DNA from 3 places in the Paenibacillus sp. FSL K6-1217 genome. Region 3 is predicted to be linked to each of the others. Evidence: riboswitches for the same ligand, from Rfam matches in the RefSeq annotation. Region 3 holds a riboswitch; each other region holds the start of a gene.
What was found. A riboswitch is a leader RNA that binds a small molecule or an ion and turns the genes downstream of it on or off. The one in region 3 is predicted to bind S-adenosylmethionine.
Positions count from the first base shown of each region.

Region 1: linked by a shared signal. The riboswitch ahead of metA (homoserine O-succinyltransferase) and the one ahead of MHH28_RS16820 (methionine ABC transporter ATP-binding protein) in region 3 are both predicted to bind S-adenosylmethionine.
Region 2: linked by a shared signal. The riboswitch ahead of MHH28_RS13225 (DedA family protein) and the one ahead of MHH28_RS16820 (methionine ABC transporter ATP-binding protein) in region 3 are both predicted to bind S-adenosylmethionine.

Region 1 covers NZ_CP150271.1:7,185,290-7,191,385, forward strand. The annotation lists gene MHH28_RS31495 (ROK family protein) at 1-78, shown strand, start outside; gene MHH28_RS31500 (HRDC domain-containing protein) at 265-1,281, shown strand; gene corA (magnesium/cobalt transporter CorA) at 1,450-2,385, opposite strand; SAM riboswitch class I at 2,812-2,943, shown strand; gene metA (homoserine O-succinyltransferase) at 3,060-3,977, shown strand; gene MHH28_RS31515 (PLP-dependent transferase) at 4,107-5,273, shown strand; gene mqnC (cyclic dehypoxanthinyl futalosine synthase) at 5,490-6,096, shown strand, end outside.
Region 2 covers NZ_CP150271.1:2,985,282-2,991,377, reverse strand. The annotation lists gene MHH28_RS13245 (amino acid ABC transporter ATP-binding protein) at 1-245, shown strand, start outside; gene hflK (FtsH protease activity modulator HflK) at 630-1,673, shown strand; gene hflC (protease modulator HflC) at 1,670-2,536, shown strand; gene MHH28_RS13230 (undecaprenyl-diphosphate phosphatase) at 2,634-3,446, opposite strand; gene MHH28_RS13225 (DedA family protein) at 3,478-4,071, opposite strand; SAM riboswitch class I at 4,141-4,255, opposite strand; gene MHH28_RS13220 (serine hydrolase domain-containing protein) at 4,404-6,096, opposite strand, start outside.
Region 3 covers NZ_CP150271.1:3,828,241-3,834,336, reverse strand. The annotation lists gene MHH28_RS16835 (COX15/CtaA family protein) at 57-992, shown strand; gene MHH28_RS16830 (UbiD family decarboxylase) at 1,054-2,826, shown strand; gene MHH28_RS16825 (Cthe_2314 family HEPN domain-containing protein) at 2,852-3,598, shown strand; SAM riboswitch class I at 3,690-3,825, shown strand; gene MHH28_RS16820 (methionine ABC transporter ATP-binding protein) at 3,927-4,943, shown strand; gene MHH28_RS16815 (methionine ABC transporter permease) at 4,943-5,611, shown strand; gene MHH28_RS16810 (MetQ/NlpA family ABC transporter substrate-binding protein) at 5,670-6,096, shown strand, end outside.

The DNA.
Region 1 (6,096 bases), 3.4 Mb from region 3:
GTGCCTCCGCAGCTTGGAGACAATGCAGGTTTGTCGGGCGCGCTGGGTCTGGCCAAGCTGGCTTTGGACCGCAAGTAGGATACCCTGGCAAAAAGGCATTGACTGTTACGTAATATATGGTATTCTAGGTTTTAACAGTATAGCATTTAAGAGGAAGCACCTCTTTCACGAATTTCGTGGGAGAGGTGCTTTTTTTGTGTGCAGACGGTATCCGGGCCACACAGAGATTATGCGTACTGTAAGACGAAGAAAGTAGGGATTCATATGCAGATCGTATTTATGAACCGTTTGTCCAGAAGGTCAGGAGTAGAGCAGGAGGTTTTTGCCCAGCTATGGATTGGAGAGGAGGAGGGGGCGTGGCGGCTCGGCTGGCGTGATTTCTCCGGCGAACAGGAGACGGGCGACAGCCTGTGGTATGAAGGCGGATCATGGAGTGAGATGCTGTGCGTATACCGCCATGAGCTTGCCGTGAAGATGGGGGAGGGCTACCGCCCGCTGATCGACGGGGTATTTCATGACGAGGACAATCTCAGCAGCCGTACCCAGGAGCAGCTTAAGCTCCAGTATTACAGCGAGCAATACGGCAATGAAGCCGTCTTCGAGGAGCTGTGCTCCTGGCGCAGGGGGAAGGCCTCCAGCGAACGGAAGGCGCCTTATATCCTGGCCAGCAACCGTCTGCTGCGCATGATCAGCGCGTTTCTACCCCGCACGGAGGAGGAATTGCTGCAGCTTCCCGGGGTGGGGGAAGGCAAAGCCTCACAGTATGGCGCGGACTGGCTCAGCATCACCTCGGCGGCTCCGCGCGAACATGATTTTCCATTAAGCTGGGTGAATCAGACGATTGACGAAGAGAGCTTCGTATCCTGGCTCTATAAGCAGAAGGAGCTTAAGTACAAGAAGCAGCTGGAACGGCTGAGGCTGCGGCGGGTTCTGTTACAGGGAATCGAAGAGGGGCAGGGGATGGAGGAGCTCAGAGCGCTTAGCGGAGTTTCCCGCCGTGAGGTGCTTGAAGTATTGGAGGAGCTGGAGAAGGACGGCTACTCGGCCGAGAAGCTTATTGCACTGGAACTGAGTGAAGTGAGCCGCGAAGAACAGAACAATATTTGGACAGCCTATGAGCTGATCGGTGACAGCTTCCTGAAGCCTGTCCTTTACAAAGCTTATGGCGACAACTTCGTTCCGGCTGAGGGCCTGGATCTGTATTACGAACGCCTGAGGCTGATCCGCATCCGCTTCCGGCGGGAGCATCCGGCGGCGCTTGGAGTGGCTGCCCCTCTGTAAGAGGTGAGGCTGACGGGCGGCACGGCCCAAGTCCGGCAGTCTTCATGACCTGAATTCTGACCAGCTTAGACGCACTACATACCGGTGACATATCAAAAAGACGAAGGCCCTCCCAGCCCCGGAACAGGGGATATGGTGCCTTCGTCCTGCGTATTCGTTCGTTCTGCTTCATAGCCATTCTTTCTTGCGGAAGATCACAAGCATTCCGCAGCCGAGCGTCACCATGACGGCAATTACGCCATAGTAGCCGTATTCGGTGTGGGTCTCGGGAATATTTTCAAAGTTCATACCGTAGATTCCGGTTATCACGGTCAGCGGCATGAATATCGTAGTAATCGCTGTAAATACTCTCATGATTTCATTGGCACGGTTCGCAATACTGGACTGATAGGCTTCGCGTAAGTTGCCCATGAGATCGCGGTAGGTTTCGAAGGTTTCAGAGATCTTGACCGCATTCTCGTAGATATCGCTGAAATACTTCTGCAGCTGATCGTCGATCAGGCGAAGATCCTTTTTGTTGAGCGTGTTGATAACTTCCTTCTGCGGCCCGAGCATCTTCTTCAGCCAGAGAATCTCACTGCGCAGACCGATGATCTCGCTCAGATGCGATTTCTTGGTATGCATGAGGATGTCTTCCTCCAGCTTCTCAATCCGCGCTTCAATCCGGTCACCGACCGAGAAGAAGTTGTCGACAACGAGGTCGATCAGGAGATAGAGGAAGCGGTCAGGCGTACTGACTTCCTGCTCCCATAGCATGGGCTTGAGGACACGCAGCTCATGGATCTTCTGCTTGGTAACGGTAATGATGAAATGTCTGCCCAGGAACACGTTGAGCGCACGGAGAAAGATTTCCTCATCATCAAACCGGATACTGTTCACTACGATGAAGTAGTGGTTCTCATAAATTTCCAGCTTCGGGCGCTGATCCTCTTCACTGAGGCAGTCTTCCACAGCCAAATCATGCAGACCATACAAAGGTTGAAGCTCTACAAGATCCTCGTCATCTGCATCAATCCAGTAGAACCCCTCATCAGGGGCAGTTAACGTTTCTTCAATATTGTCAATAGGCGTAAAAACCCCTGCATTCACCAGCCGGATTTTCATCTGATTCACTCCTTATGTCCCTGGTCTTCTCCAGGGGTATGCTAATTTCAGCACACGGGAAAATCAGCTTGGCCGGTGGTACAATCATGGATGAAGGCCAAAAGACGGTCCGAGAGCATGAAGAAAAAGGGCTCCCGCCGCCGGCAAGCTGATGTTAATCCTGTGTGGTTGTTCATTCTGCACGCTTATTCGCGAGCCCGGGTCGCCTTCCATTTTTCTCTCACCTCTTCTTTTCGCCGTTTTTTTGGGATGAAACCCCTGTCTAGTATAACGCCGGGGTATGGCTCTTACAAGAGAAATTGTTTTCTGTCATAAGGCCCCTTTAGCATTGTATGGACTTGACGAAAAGGAGGTTCATGATTTAAAGTGAAATTTAAGAAAAAGCATCTTTCGGATGCTTAAGGTTATTCAACTGAATACAGCTAAATCTTATCAAGAGCAGGTGGAGGGACTAGCCCGATGAAACCCGGCAACCGGCGTGTGAACGCACGGTGCTAATTCTTGCGGAAGCTTTGCAGGACGTTATTCGTCCGGCGGAAGTTCTCTGGCAGATGAGAGAGGCGCATATGACTGCATGATATGACCTTTCTCGCCCGGGAAAGGTCTTTTTTCGCTACTCTGCATCAGGAATAACCACCCAGCGGAACCCAATTTCAGTTAAGGAGTGAACAGCAATGCCTATCAAAATTCCCGACAGCCTGCCGGCCAAAGAAGTGTTATCCGGTGAGAATATTTTTGTAATGGATGAAAGCCAGGCCTTCCATCAGGATATCCGCCCTTTGCGGATTGCCATCCTGAACCTGATGCCTACCAAAGAAACGACAGAGACCCAGCTGCTGCGCCTTATCGGGAATTCCCCGCTTCAGGTGGATGTTGTTCTGCTGCATCCCAGCTCCCATACCTCGAAGAATACTTCGGCAGAGCATTTGAAGAGCTTTTATAAGACATTCGATGAGATCAGTCACCGCCGCTTTGACGGCCTGATTGTTACCGGCGCTCCCGTAGAACAGATGGAATTCGAGGATGTCAACTACTGGGAAGAGCTGAAGGTGATTTTTGAGTGGAGCAAGGAGAATGTCACCTCGACGATGCATATCTGTTGGGCGGCACAGGCAGGGCTGTATCATCACTTCGGCGTGCGCAAGGTGAGTCTGCCGGACAAATGCTTCGGAGTGTTTCCGCATACTGTGAGCCATAATAATGTCAAGCTGCTGCGCGGCTTCGATGAAGTATTCCATGTTCCGCATTCCCGTCATACCGATGTCTCCCGTGAAGATATAGAGCAGAACCCGGAGCTGCAGATTCTGGCTGAATCCGAGGAGGCCGGGGTATACCTGGTGGCTACGCATGACGGGAAGCAGATTTTTGTCACCGGGCATTCGGAGTACGATCCCTTCTCGCTGAAATGGGAGTATGACCGGGATATCGCAAAAGGGCTGGAGGTTGCCTTGCCGAAGCACTATTATCCAAAAGATGATCCGACCCGTACACCGCCGGCGGTCTGGCGCGCCCATGCCAACTTATTATTCGCTAATTGGCTCAATTACTATGTATACCAGGAGACTCCTTACGATATCGGTGCATTTATCTAAAGAGGTTGACCTATTCTTATAGAAGCTATTAATCAGGTGCATACACATAGCCGGTGCTTCCGAAGCGGATTCTGCCCGAAGAATGATCAGGTTGTGTACGCTATACAAAACTTTTAGGAGGCCGTGGAGATGGACGAGAAACTGAGAATTGAAAGCAGACTGGCACAGATTGGTTCGATGGAGGACCCCGCCACCGGGGCGATTAATTACCCGATTTATCATGCGACGGCCTTCCGTCACCCGAGACTTGGCCAGAGCACAGGCTTTGACTACATCCGCACCAAAAATCCTACCCGCTCTGTACTCGAAGAAGCGGCAGCGGCACTGGAGTCCGGGGATGCCGGCTTCGCCTGCGCCTCCGGGATGGCTGCGCTGACTACAGTGTTCACCTTGTTTGGACAAGGGGATCATCTCATTGTATCGCTGGACCTGTACGGCGGAACCTACCGGCTGCTGGAGAGAATTCTCTCCAAATACGGCATCAGCGCCTCCTATGTAGATACGAATGATCTGGATGGACTCGAAGCAGCCCGCCAGCCGGGCACGAAGGCCGTATTCATTGAGACGCCGACCAACCCGCTGATGATGATTACGGATGTCGAAGCGGTATGTACCTGGGCCCGCCATCACAGGCTGCTCACCATTGTAGACAATACGCTGCTGACCCCGTTCTTCCAGCGTCCGCTGGAGCTGGGCGCAGATATCGTGGTTCACAGCGCTACCAAGTATCTGGGCGGGCATAACGATGTGCTGGCGGGTCTAATCGTGACCAAGGGAGCAGAATTATCGGCTGAAATGGCCGTTCTGCATAACTCGCTGGGTGCTGTTTTGGCGCCGAATGACAGCTATCAGCTGATGAAGGGCATGAAGACGCTCGCCCTGCGTATGGAGCGGCATGAGAGCAACGCCCTGGCCATTGCCCGTTATCTGCAGGAGCATCCGGCAATTGCCGAGGTCTTCCACCCGGGGCTCCCGGACCATCCCGGCTATGCCATTCAGAACCGCCAGTCCTCCGGCAACACCGGGATCTTCTCCTTCAAGGTCAAAGAGGCCGGCTATGTGGAGCCGCTGCTCCGCCATATCAAGCTGATCGCCTTCGCCGAGAGTCTGGGCGGTGTTGAATCGCTGATGACCTATCCGGCGATCCAGACCCACGCCGATATTCCGGCTGAAATCCGCGATGCGGTTGGGGTGGATGACCGGCTGCTGCGCTTCTCTGTCGGCATAGAGCATGTAGATGATCTGATCGCGGATCTCGGACAGGCTCTGGAGGCCGCCCGAAGCGAGCTGGAATAAGACGCTGCGGCCCCCGTTCAGAGGTGCCGTATCTGCGTAGGTTGCATGCAGCAGTGCCTCCCGGTGCTGCTGTTTGCTTTTGGATGGAACGGTATCCTATACTCTGCTGCTGAAAGATTTCTCAAGCACCTCACATTGTGTTACGATGGGAGAACGGATATTTTATTTCAAATTATATTTATCTATAATTCATAGATGAAGAGGAGGCCGTGAACGGTGAGTGCAATTGACCTTATTCTGGATAAGACACTTAAGGGTGAGCGTCTTCAACTGGAAGACACGATCACGTTGTTCGAGAGCAATGAAATTGAGAAGATGGGCGCTGCTGCAGATATTATTATGAAGCGCTGGCACCCGGAGCCTATAACGACATTTGTCATCGGCCGCAACATTAACTACACCAATGTATGTGATGTCTATTGCCGCTTCTGCGCCTTCTACCGCAGACCCGGTTCGGAGGAAGGCTATGTGCTTCCCGATGAGACGATCTACCAGAAGATTGCCGAGACCATGAGCGTGAACGGAACCGAGATTCTAATGCAGGGCGGCACGAATCCGAACCTGCCGTTCAGCTATTATACGGATATTCTGCGCGGCATCAAGCAGCGGTTCCCGGAGATTACAATGCACTCCTTCTCACCGGCAGAGATTATGAAGATGGTAGAGGTCTCCGGCCTGCCGCTGGAACAGGTTATGCGCGAGATCCACGCTGCAGGCCTGGATTCTCTGCCCGGCGGAGGCGCCGAGATTCTTGACGACCGCACCCGCCGCAAGATCAGCCGACTCAAGGGCTCCTGGCGCGAGTGGATGGATGTCATGCAGA
Region 2 (6,096 bases), 840 kb from region 3:
CGCTTGATCCCGAGCTGGTGGGCGAGGTGCTGCAGACGATTAAGAAGACCGCAGCCACCGGCCAGACGATGATTCTCGTCTCACATGAGATGAGCTTTGTATACGAAGTAGCCAATAAGGTGCTGTTCTTGGACAAAGGTAAAATCGTGGAGGAGGGGACGCCGGACGAGGTATTCAATCATCCGAAATCCGAGCGTGCCAAGGAGTTCTTGCAGAACTACTTCCGCAACAAATCGAGTATTTAAGAGCATATAGTAAAACCCCCGGAGAAGGCGCAGGTTTGCGCTTTTCCGGGGGTTTTTGGTGTAGGTGTGGAATGTAATCGAAAAACCGACAACATTTGCGCCAAGCGAGGGAGTGCGGGCCAAATAAACATGAAAAATCGAACACAATTCTGATTGCACGGGCGCCGAATGGAGGCGCGTTCGTCAATGGAGTTGCAATGAAAAGGGTTTGGTTTAAGCGAAACTAATATACTGTGATATAACCACCCGAAACAGAGAGAATCGAAGCAAAATTCAGTAACCTTTAACAAAGTCGCAAAAGTTGCGACTTTTTTGTTTGATTCACGTATATATACCTTTAATACGACTAAAATACGCCAAAAGGAGCGATGCATCTTGAATTTCATGAACCAGAATGGCGATAATATCCCAGGGCTCAAGCTGCCGAAGTTGAAGCCTGGCATGTACAAGAGGATAGGAGTGGGGGTAGCCGCTGCGGCTGTACTGCTGTATATCGGGGCCACCTCATTCTATACGGTGCAGGAGCAGGAACGTGCAGCTATCCTGACCTTCGGCAAGTATACAGGCGAGTCCTCGGCGGGGCTGCATTTCAAATGGCCGTATCCCATCCAGGATGTCATTACAGTCCCGGCGGAGCTGACCCAGCGGATACATATCGGGTACCGCCAGGAAGCTGGAGGATCTGTGCCCGTGGATGAAGAAGCCATGATGATTACAGGGGATGAGAATATCGTCTCTGCCGATGCTGTAGTCCAGTGGAAGATCAGCAATATTCGTGACTATCTGTATAACATTGACGAGCCGGAGCAATTCCTGCGTAACTCGGCAAGCTCTTCGATCCGCGCGGTCATTGGCTCCGAGAAGCTGGATTTTGCGATTACCGACGGGAAGACCGTGATTCAGGATAAAGTCCGGGTGCTGCTCGTTGATCTGCACAAGAAATACAACACCGGCATACAGATCATTGATATCAAGTTCCAGGATATTGAGCCGCCGAGCGGCCAGGTCGAGGAAGCCTTCCGCGAGGTGACGAACGCCCGTGAAGAGAAGAATACGAAGATCAACAACGCCAAGAAGTATGAGAATGATATCATTCCGAAGGCCCGCGGTGAAGCGCAGGCGCTGCTGGAGCGGGCCGAAGGCGAGAAGAAGTCGCGTATCCTGAATGCGCAGGGGGATGTGGCGCGGTTCAATGCGATTTTTGCCGAATATGCGAATAATAAGAGTGTCACCGAGAGTCGGCTGGTTCTGGAGACCCTGGAGACGATTCTGCCTAACGCCAAGATCTTCATTACCAACTCGAACAGTGATACAGTGAACTATCTGCCGCTGAATGAGCTGATGCGCAGTTCCAAGGAGAACACCTCAGCTCCAGCCACGACGAATCCGCCTGCCTCACCGACACCGCAAGGAGGAGATGCCAAGTGAAGAGAAACCCGATCATTTTATTGATATCATCTATCGTCCTAATTATTCTGCTGGCCGGCTCCATGTACATCGTGAAGGAGGGGGAGTACAAGGTCGTCCTCCGTTTCGGTGAAGCCATGCGTACGGTCGAGGAGCCGGGGCTTAAGTTCAAAATCCCTTTTATCGAGAATGTCTCGGAGCTACCCAAATATCAGATGACCTACGACAGCTCACCGACCAACATTCTGACCAAGGACCAGAAGCCGATTGTGGTTGATAACTATACGGTGTGGAGAATTACCAATGCTTCGCAGTTCCTGAGAACCGTTCAGACGGTCAGCGGCGGGGTGCAGCGGATTGATGAAGCGGTATATAACTCGGTCCGCCGCAAGCTGTCGGAGATCAATTATGAGAATATTATCAGTGAAGACACCGGACGGGGCAATATTAACGATGAGATCACCAAGGACGTCGTCGCCGCTCTGACCCGTGATAATTACGGGATTGAGATCATTGATGTACGGATCAAGCGTACCGATCTGCCGGAAGAGAACAAGCAAAGTGTATACAACCGGATGATCTCGGACCGCCAATCCATTGCCGCACGTTATCTGTCCGAAGGGGATGAGGAATCAAAGAAAATCACCTCCAAGGCTGACCGTACCTCCCGAGAGCTGATGGCCCAGGCCGAAGCCGACTCCAAGAAGATTATCGCTGAAGGCGAAGGGCAAGCTGCCAAAATCTACAACCTGGCCTATGGCAAATCTCCTGAATTCTACAGCTTCTACCGTACGCTACAGAGTTATGTGACTACGCTGAAGAATGAGCCAGTTATCATGATCCCGATTGATTCGCCGTATGCGAAGATACTGATGGGACAATAATGTTATAAAAAATAGAGCAGCACTCCTATGATGGAAGTGGTGCTCTATTTTTTGGCTGCTGAGGAAGTAGTTAGATTTCATCCACAACCGCTCCCTTTTACAAGAAGATCAGCAGCAGCGTACCTACCACGAAGCAATAGTATGAAAAGTAAATCAGGTTGCCCTTCGCCATAATGCCGATGAACCAGCGCATGGCGTAATAGGTAGCTACCAGCGTGGTGAGGAAGGCGATCAGGTAGGGCATCGCCAGTGCCGAGCGGTTGGGATCGTTCGCAATATCGGACGCGCCCAGGATCAGCCCGCCGATACTGATGGGAATGTAGAGCATGAAGGAGAACTTGAGTGCAGTCTCCTGCTTCATCCCGACCGCAATGGAAGCGATCACCGTGGAGCCGGAACGGCTGATGCCGGGAATCAGTGCTACGGCCTGAGCCAGCCCGACGATGATGGCATCCTTCACTTTGAGGTTGCCGTCTCTTTTCTGGCCGCGCAGGTTGCGGATCAGCCAGAGGGCAACCCCTGTAACGAGTAAACTGATCGAAACGGTATGTACGGAGGTGAAGATTCGTTCAATCGTATCCTTGAACAGCACAGCAGCAACGGCAGCGGGAATCGTCCCGATGATGATGTAGAGACAGAACATGAACTCTGCCCGGTACTTGGCATCGCGTGTGCGCAGGTACCCTATGAAGCCTGCAATCAGGTCGCGGATATCTTTGCGGAAAATAAAACAGATGGCGATCAAGGATGCCGTATTCGTTAAGATTTCAAAAGAGAGTCCATTCTGCTTCATGCCAAGCAGGCGCTGGGCAATAATTAAATGCCCGCTGGAGGAGACGGGAATCGGTTCCGTCACCCCCTGGACGAGGCCCAGCAATAGGTATTTCAGCCAATCGAACACAGATTCCATAAGTTCCTCCTAAAGTTAAAACGCATAATCGTTAAGCCTGACGTCTTCTATACCGCTTGGACAGGACATACAGCCCAAAGCCCAAGAGGAACAGGGTAGCCGCCGGAATAAGGTAAGGCTTGACGAGCTCGTCCACATGCTCCCACTGCGAGCCCAGCTTGAAGCCCAGATAGACATAGATCGAGGTGATCGGAAGCATGGCCAGGAAGGTGTAGAGACTGAAGGCAAACACATTCATCTTGGCGATCCCGCAAGGGATGGAGATCAGCGTTCGTACACCGGGAATGAAGCGTCCGTAAAAAGCCACACCGCTGCCGTATTTCTCAAAAAAACGGTCGGAGGCTTCCAGATGATGCGGGCGGATGAACAGGTACTTGCCGAACTTATCAATCATCGGCCTGCCGCCAAACCGGCCCAGGGCATATAGCGTCAGCGGACCAAGTGTACCGCCTACCGTACCAGCAAGGATGGTAAGAATCAGCTTCATGTCCCCCAGATACACCCAGTATCCGGCAAGCGGAAGCACGATCTCCGCAGGCACGAATTCAAACGACAAGGCGATCATAATTCCCGCATACGACAAATCCTTAAAGAAAAGTATAAATTCCGTAATCCACTCCGTCATGTATTTCTCTCCCTTCTCAAACAAAAAGCCCCCTAATTAAAGGGGGCAGTCTCATCAACTGTCAGCACCCTCTCATCTTTGCAAGGCATCCCGGACGCCTCTAGTGCTGTACCTGGTATGCGGTTCGCATGCCGGTTACAGCGGTATCATCGGGCTAAGCCCTCCACCGAACTCTGGATAAGAGTATTATTCAATTCGATAATATTAAAACATACCTGCACACCATTAAGCAAGTTTAGGAGAATTGGAGAAAGGAATAGATCACGAAATTAAACGGGCTGGTGAGGTAATGCAGCATGGTGCTCTGGTGTTTCTCCATCGAATGAGATTGATTATTTCAGCTTGATCTGGAACACATCGCCCGCCTGGCCGCCGAAGACGGCCATTCCGCCCTGCGGCAACTTGACCGATGAGGCTGTGCTCACTTTGGAGTGGCTTACGATCATCCCGTCGGCATCATAGACCACGAATCCGCCGCTTGCGGGGGCTGTTACCGTCATGGTCCGGCCGGCGGTTGTCTTGTCAACCTTGAACCAGACCGCTTGGCCGCCCGCAGGCACGGTAGTGATCGAAGCCGGGCCTCTATACACAGGCTTCACTGCATCCCCGCTAATATAATCATTGCCGTCAATGGTTAAATATTCGGCACCGTTCTTCTTCGAGAAGGTCAGATCGAAGGCATCTCGGCCGTTCATCACCGGAATTTCAGCCGCATTGACGGCGGTGTTCTCGTCCACAATCCGCGTCCCGGTGGCATAGCCTTGTTCAACCTTAATCGTCTTCGTCAAGATGGACGGGGAGAGGTAGAAGAAGGAATTGATTTTCTCATCCACAGCGTAGTAATGCTTCCCGTCTCTCTGTGCCCAGGCCTGCTTCGCAGAAGCATTCAGCGGATTGGCGTCCAGCTTCTGGTACTCGTATGTGACCATCAGCATTTGACCGATACCGGGGATAGTCACGTGGGTGTTCAGCTTCAGATAGGTCTTGCCGTTCTTCTGCTTATCGAAGCTCACGGCTGCACTGCCGTCCGGGCTCGTGAACTGTCCCTTGCCGGTATAGATATACTTCTGTGCAGGAATGAGTCCCCCTTCAAGCGCAGGCAGCTCCAGTGCTCCGTCCTTAATGGTTATCGTGGTGGTTGCTCCGACGGTCCCGTATAATCCCGAATAGGCTCCCAGCTCAGCAGGCATAGCCGCTTTGACCGGAGGGGTGAAGGTAGCATCCGGCAGAATCTTCTTAATCTTCCCGGTATCCTTCAGGTAAGCCAGCAGCACATTGGTGGCGAAAATGGTGTTATAGATTGAGCTTCCACCCGACGAGAGCACCGCGATGGATATATCGGATTCCGGCAGGGTAATCAGGTCAGCGTGATACATGATGGTATCTCCGCCTTTGGATAAGGCCTTAATTCCGTAATCACCGAATGGTGCCAGATCTATGGCATCCCAGCCCAGACCGTAATTGAAGCTGTTTCTCTCCTCAGGCACCCAGAGCCCGTTCTTATATTCGGGCTGCTGCATCGCTGTAGCGGAGGCTTTCGACAGAACATCCGGGTGCTTGCCGTTCAGCATCTCGGCGAATGTAGTCAGATCTTCGGCTGTGGAATAGAGGCCGCCCGCTCCGAGGATATTGGCGTTCTCGCTGGGCAATGCCTGCTTTAGTCCAGGGAAGTAGGTCTTGGCAAGCTGCTGCCGGTTAAAGGTATCCAGCGGCGTCTTGGTAGAGCTTAGCTTCAGCGGGCTGCTCATGTGCTGATCCAGAAACTCTGTATAGCTAATGCCGGTCACCTGCTCAATCATCAGCTCCAGCAGCTGAAAGCCGTCATTGCAGTAGACGGAATAGGCCCCGGGGTCGGATTTCAGCCGCTCGGACTGAAGGCTTGTCAGCAGGTCATCATGATTCTGAGTGTCGGCATCATCCATCAGAATACTGTTCCCGTAGTGGCTGCCGTACAGGCCCGAGGAATGATTCATGAGCATGCGCGGGGTAATCTGCTTGTACCGCTCATCGGCCATCTTGAACTGC
Region 3 (6,096 bases):
GTGCTTTTTTTCTATTCTTTGACGCTACTCATTCCTATACAATACGGGTGATATTATTGACGACACTTCAATTAAAATGGCTCAGCTATCTGACCTGTCTCATTATGTTCATGGCGCTGTTCGGCGGGGTTGTGGTGACCAAGACCGGTTCGGGACTGGAGTGCGGAAATCAGTGGCCGCTGTGCCACGGGAAGCTGATTCCAGCCTATACGATCGGCTCTCTGATTGAATATACCCACCGCTTGTTCAGCGGCCTGGCTGGCCTGCTGTCCCTGGCTTCCATGGTTGCCTTCTGGCGTTATGCCAGGCACCGTAAAGATCTGCTGGCCTATGCCCTGCTGACCCTGATCTTCGTCATCGTTCAGGGCGGAATGGGAGCGCTTGCGGTAGTCAAATCGCAGTCTGCTGCGGTTATGGCCCTGCATATGGGGTTCTCGCTGATTGCCTTCGCCGGTTCCCTGATGCTGGCACTTGGGACCAGACGGTCATTCGCCCCCGGAGGGGACCGCAGCACGGAAAGCCCCCAAGTCCGTGTCGCCTTCCGCAACTTAACATGGGTTACTGCAGTATATTCATATATCGTGGTCTATATGGGGGCCTACGTAAGCCATACCAGCTCACAGGGCGGTTGCTCCGGCTGGCCGCTGTGTAACGGAGAATGGATTCCGGAGATGAGCGGCGGAGTCGGGGTCGTATTTATGCACCGGATTGCAGCGGCGATTCTATTCCTGCTGACTGCTGTGCTGGGTCACCTGGCCTTCTGGAAGCATAAGGAGCTGCCTGAGCTGAGAGCTCTGGGAGTGGCGGCGGTTCTGCTGTGCCTGATGCAGGTATTCAGCGGAGCGGCTGTGGTATACACGCTAAATAATGAACGATTGTACATATTTGCTGCGTTGTCCCATATTGTGCTGATCTCCGGGCTTTTTGGGGTTCTGTGCTATATGAGTGTGAGGGTCTGGCAGTTAAGCGGAGCTGGCAGGGGCAGCAAGTGATAAGCAAACGGCAACGGGGGACGGGATAAGCATAAGGTCCTGTTTGAGGAGGAACGCTATAGTGCGATACAGTAACTTACGACAATGGATTGAGCAGCTCCGCAGGGATAAGGATCTGGCAGTGATTGATACGCCGGTTAATCCTTATCTGGAGCTTGCCGAAATCCACCGCCGGGTGGTGCAGGAGGAAGGCCCGGCACTGCTCTTCACGAATGTGCAAGGAACACCGTTCCCGGTCGCTACGAATCTGTTCGGTACCGTCCGGCGCGTGAACAAGGCCTTCGGGACAAGACCGGAGCAGCTGCTGAAGTCGCTGACCCTGGCGATGGAGCAGTTGATTCCACCTTCAGCCGCCGGCTTATGGCGGGAGAAGACGGTGCTGCTTGAGCTGCTGCGGGCAGGCATCAAGAGCATACCGCAAGGAGAAGCTCCGGTACTCGGTGTCTGCAGCAGCAGTGATCCGCTGAAGGAGCTGCCCCGGATTACCGCCTGGCCCAAGGATGGCGGGGCATTCCTCACGCTTCCTCTGGTCTATACGGAGAATATCACCAACCCCAAGGATCATAATCTCGGCATGTACCGGATTCAGATGTATGACGACAGCACGGCGGGTCTCCACTGGCAGATTCATAAGGGCGGCGGATTCCATCACTCGCAGGCAGAGCTTCTCGGGGAGACTCTGCCGGTGTCGGTCTTCATCGGCGGGCCGCCGGCCCTGATTGCTGCGGCAGTGGCTCCGGTCCCGGAACGGATACCGGAGCTGCTGCTGGCCTCGCTGATGCTGGGCGGCAAGCTGCCCATGGTGCAGGACCCCTTGGGCGGGCACCGTATTCCGGCTGAAGCGGAATTCTCGATCCGGGGACGTGTGTCTCCGCTGGAGCGGAGAGCGGAAGGGCCGTACGGCAGCCAGTCCGGCTACTATTCCATGCAGCATGAGTTCCCGGTCATGCATGTTCAGCGGATGTGGCACCGCAAAGATGCCATCTATCCAGCGACCATTGCCGGTAAGCCGCGCCAGGAGGATTATTATCTGAAGGATTATTTGCAGCGGCTGCTCTCTCCGGCCTATCCTCTGCTGATCCCTTCGGTCAAAGCGTTGTGGACCTACTCCGAATCCGGTTCGCATTCACTGACCTCGGCGGTTGTAAGGGAAAGCTATCCGCGCGAGTATATGGTATCAGCATTTCGTATTCTGGGGGAAGGACAGCTCTCCTTAACCAAATTCCTTCTGCTGACTAATGTTCAGGTGGAGCTTACCGATTTCCCCAAGCTGCTGGAAACGGTACTTGAGCGCTTCAACCCGCAGTCGGATCTGACGATCTTTGCCAATACCTCCATGGATACGCTGGATTATACCGGCCGCAAGCTGAATCATGGCAGCAAGGCGGTGATGGCGGGCATCGGCAGCCCGGTCCGGCAGCTGCCGCGGACTTATACAGAGGGGCTGCTTCCATCAATCACCGCTGCTGTGCCTTATTGCGGAGGATGTTTAGCCGTTTCCGGTGCATCCTATGAAGAGGACCCGGAGCTGCCGGAGCGGCTGGCGGCTGCCTTCAAGGAGCGGGAGACCGCCTGGCCGCTGATTGTGCTGGTCGATCAGGCGGAGGAGGCGGTAAGCACGCAGACCTCCTTCCTGTGGACCGTATTCACCCGCTTCAATCCGGCGGATGATATTTATTCGGCGGCCGGGGTACACCGGGGCAGTGTCAGCTATACGCAGCCGATCATTATAGATGCCCGGATGAAGCCGGGATACCCGGAGGAGCTGGCTGTGAGCGAGGATATTGCGAAGTGGGTAGACCGGGGCTGGAGCCGTTATTTTCCTCTGGCGTAGAAGTGAACTTTAAGGGGGTCAAAATATGCTGCGGACGTTACTTGGAGAGCCGCCCCGCGTGAACAGCGGTGTGCTGGCTGAAGCTATGGAGTCCATGGCGAAGGCTGCCTCCGTGCTGCGCAAGGAGATGGCGGCGCATGAAGACCATGACCATGAATACCGCAAGCTGGAGATCTGGACACGCGGCCTGATCTCCTCTCTGGATGAGCTGGAGCAGAGCTGGTTCGCAGCCGCCTTTTTCCGGAAGTCAGTGATTGCCGGTTATATGGATGATATGTCGTCCACGGAGCAGGGGGAGTACGCCAGATATGTGTATTTCTACAAGGATGGCTTCATCCGTGTCTTCTCTTTGCTGGACAAGCTGGGCACGGTGCTGAATAATGTGTACAATCTCAACACAGGCAAGGTCAAGGCACATTTCTCCTACTTCACGGTGCTGCGGCAATTCCAGCTGCTTCAGGCGCATCATCCGCTGGCGGATGAGCTGGACAGAATCCGCAATTCCTATCGGGAGCCGGTGGAGAATCTGCGCAAGCGGCGCAATGCCGAGATCCACTACATGAATGCGGAGATGACCGACGATCTCTGGCAGCGTCACCAGGGGCTGCATGACAAGATCCGTCTGGAGGATCTCGACAGCCACCTGGAGGATTTGAAGCAGAGTCTGGAGATGGTATGCCAATCCCTGGCGGCCGCATTCAGGTACGGCAATGAACAATGGCACAAGAATCAAGCGGCCGCAGGCCCGAAATCCGGACATGCCCATCCGTAAAAACTTACCTTTGACAAAAAACTCGAAACTGAATATACTTAGGCATACATTAGCTTCTGACATGACACGGAATATATAACTTCATACTATGATCTTATCGAGAGCGGCGGAGGGATAGGCCCGATGAAGCCCGGCAACCGGTTTGAATACAGCGAAGCGCTGCATCCAAATGTCATGGTGCTAATTCCTACAATGCCGCCGGTTCCGGGGGTTTTGGCAGATGAGAAGGCATTGTCATTATACACACAGGGCCTCTTGCGATCTGCATGGATCGTAGGGGGTCTTTTTTCTGCAATGTTTAGGTTAGAACAGAAGGGGGACGCAGAGGTTGATAGAATTGAAGGATATAACCAAAGTGTACGGCAAAGGCAGCAAGCAGGCGATTGCACTCTCTGCACTAAGCCTGTCGATCAAGAAGGGCGAGATCTTCGGGGTGATCGGTCACTCCGGGGCCGGCAAAAGCACGCTGATCCGCTGCATTAATCTGCTGGAACGTCCGACTGCGGGCGAAGTGTGGGTGGACGGTGTGGAGCTGACAGCACTCAGCCAGGGGCAGCTCCAGGAGCAGCGGCGCAAGATCGGGATGATTTTTCAGCATTTCAATCTGCTCTCATCGGCTACAGTCTATGATAATATCGCGTTTCCGTTGCGGCTGATCGGAGCCTCCAGGAGTGAGATTGAACAAAAGGTTAAGGATCTGCTCACCCTGGTCGGATTGGAGGAGCACAGGAATAAGTACCCGGCCCAGTTATCCGGCGGACAGAAGCAGCGTGTCGGGATTGCCCGGGCTCTGGCGAGTGATCCGGACGTTCTGTTATGCGATGAAGCGACCTCGGCGCTTGATCCGCAGACGACAGACTCCATACTGCGCCTGCTGATGGATATCAACCGCAGATTCCATCTGACCATCGTGCTGATCACCCATGAAATGCATGTGATTCAGAGCATTTGCGACCGCGTGGCGGTGATCCATGGCGGCGGCATCGTCGAGCAGGGCGAGGTGGCCCAGGTATTTCTGAAGCCGAAGCATGAGGTGACCAAAGAATTCATCCGCAGTGAGACCCAGTCGGAGGGGCCGCTCCGGCAGGCGATTGACGCTGTGCATACAGGCTATACGAAGGCCGTGAAGATCACTTTTCTCGGGCACAAGACTTACGAATCCACGCTCTCCCAGGTGGTTCAGGGGACAGGCGTCCACTTCGCGATTCTCCATGGCACCATCTCTACGATCAAGGATGTTCCTTACGGACAATTGATTGTCCGGTTTGAAGGAGCTGCTGATGCCGTGGATACTACGCTGACGGAGCTTATAGCCCAAGGTCTTGATGTGGAGGTGATTTCCTGATGGGCGGACTGGATTTTAATAAGATTGATTGGTCAGAAATGCTCGATGCAACGGTGGCTACACTTAACATGGTAGTTATTTCAGGAATATTCACAATTATCCTTGGTTTACCGCTCGGAATTATGCTATATTTATGGGGAAGATCAAATAACGTTATTATCAGAGCTGTTTACTCGGCATTATCGTTCATCGTAAATATCCTGCGCTCCGTTCCGTTCATCATTCTAATGGTGGCTCTGATTCCGCTCAGTAAGATCATTATGGGCACCTCCATCGGTGTGCGTGGAACCATTCTGGCACTAGTGGTCGGTGCGGCTCCCTTTTTCGCCAGGCTGGTGGAAACGGCGCTGCGGGAGGTTGACCGGGGAATTATTGAAGCGGCGCAGGGCATGGGGGCTTCCACAGGGCAGATCGTGATGCGCGTCTTGCTGCCGGAGGCTCGTCCGGGCTTGCTTGCCGGAATAACCATTACTGTAGTGACCCTTGTCTCGTATACTGCCATGGCGGGATTTATTGGTGGCGGCGGTCTGGGGGATCTGGCGATCCGTTACGGCTATTACCGTTATGAGAAGGAAGTTATGATTATCTCAGTGGCACTGATAGTGATTCTAGTGCAGCTGCTGCAAATGGCCGGCGACCGGCTGGTAAAATATTTTACACGGAAATAAGGTACGTCCACATATAGCCTTATTCAATAAAACATATGGATTAGAGGGGGATTTACAGATGAAAAAAGTACTGCTTACATTATTCAGCCTGACCTTGATATTGGTGCTTGCCGCTTGCGGGAACAACAAGGCGAATAACGCCGCGAATTCTGCTGCAACAACAGCACCTACGGAAGCTGCTGGTGCAGAAGCGACTACAGAGCCTGCGGCAGAACCGGTAACCCTAGTGATTGGTGCCTCTGCTGTACCGCATGCGGAAATCCTCAAAGCGATTGCGCCGCAGCTTGAAGCCCAAGGCATTAAGCTGGAGATCAAAGAATTCTCGGATTATATCCTGCCGAATACACAGCTTGCCGAGAAGCAGCTCGATGCGAACTTCTTCCAGCACAAGCCTTACCTGGATGATCAGAACACCAAGAACGGCACAGATCTCGTATCTGTAACCGCTGTTCATGTTGAGCCATTTGGCGCTTATTCCAAAAAGA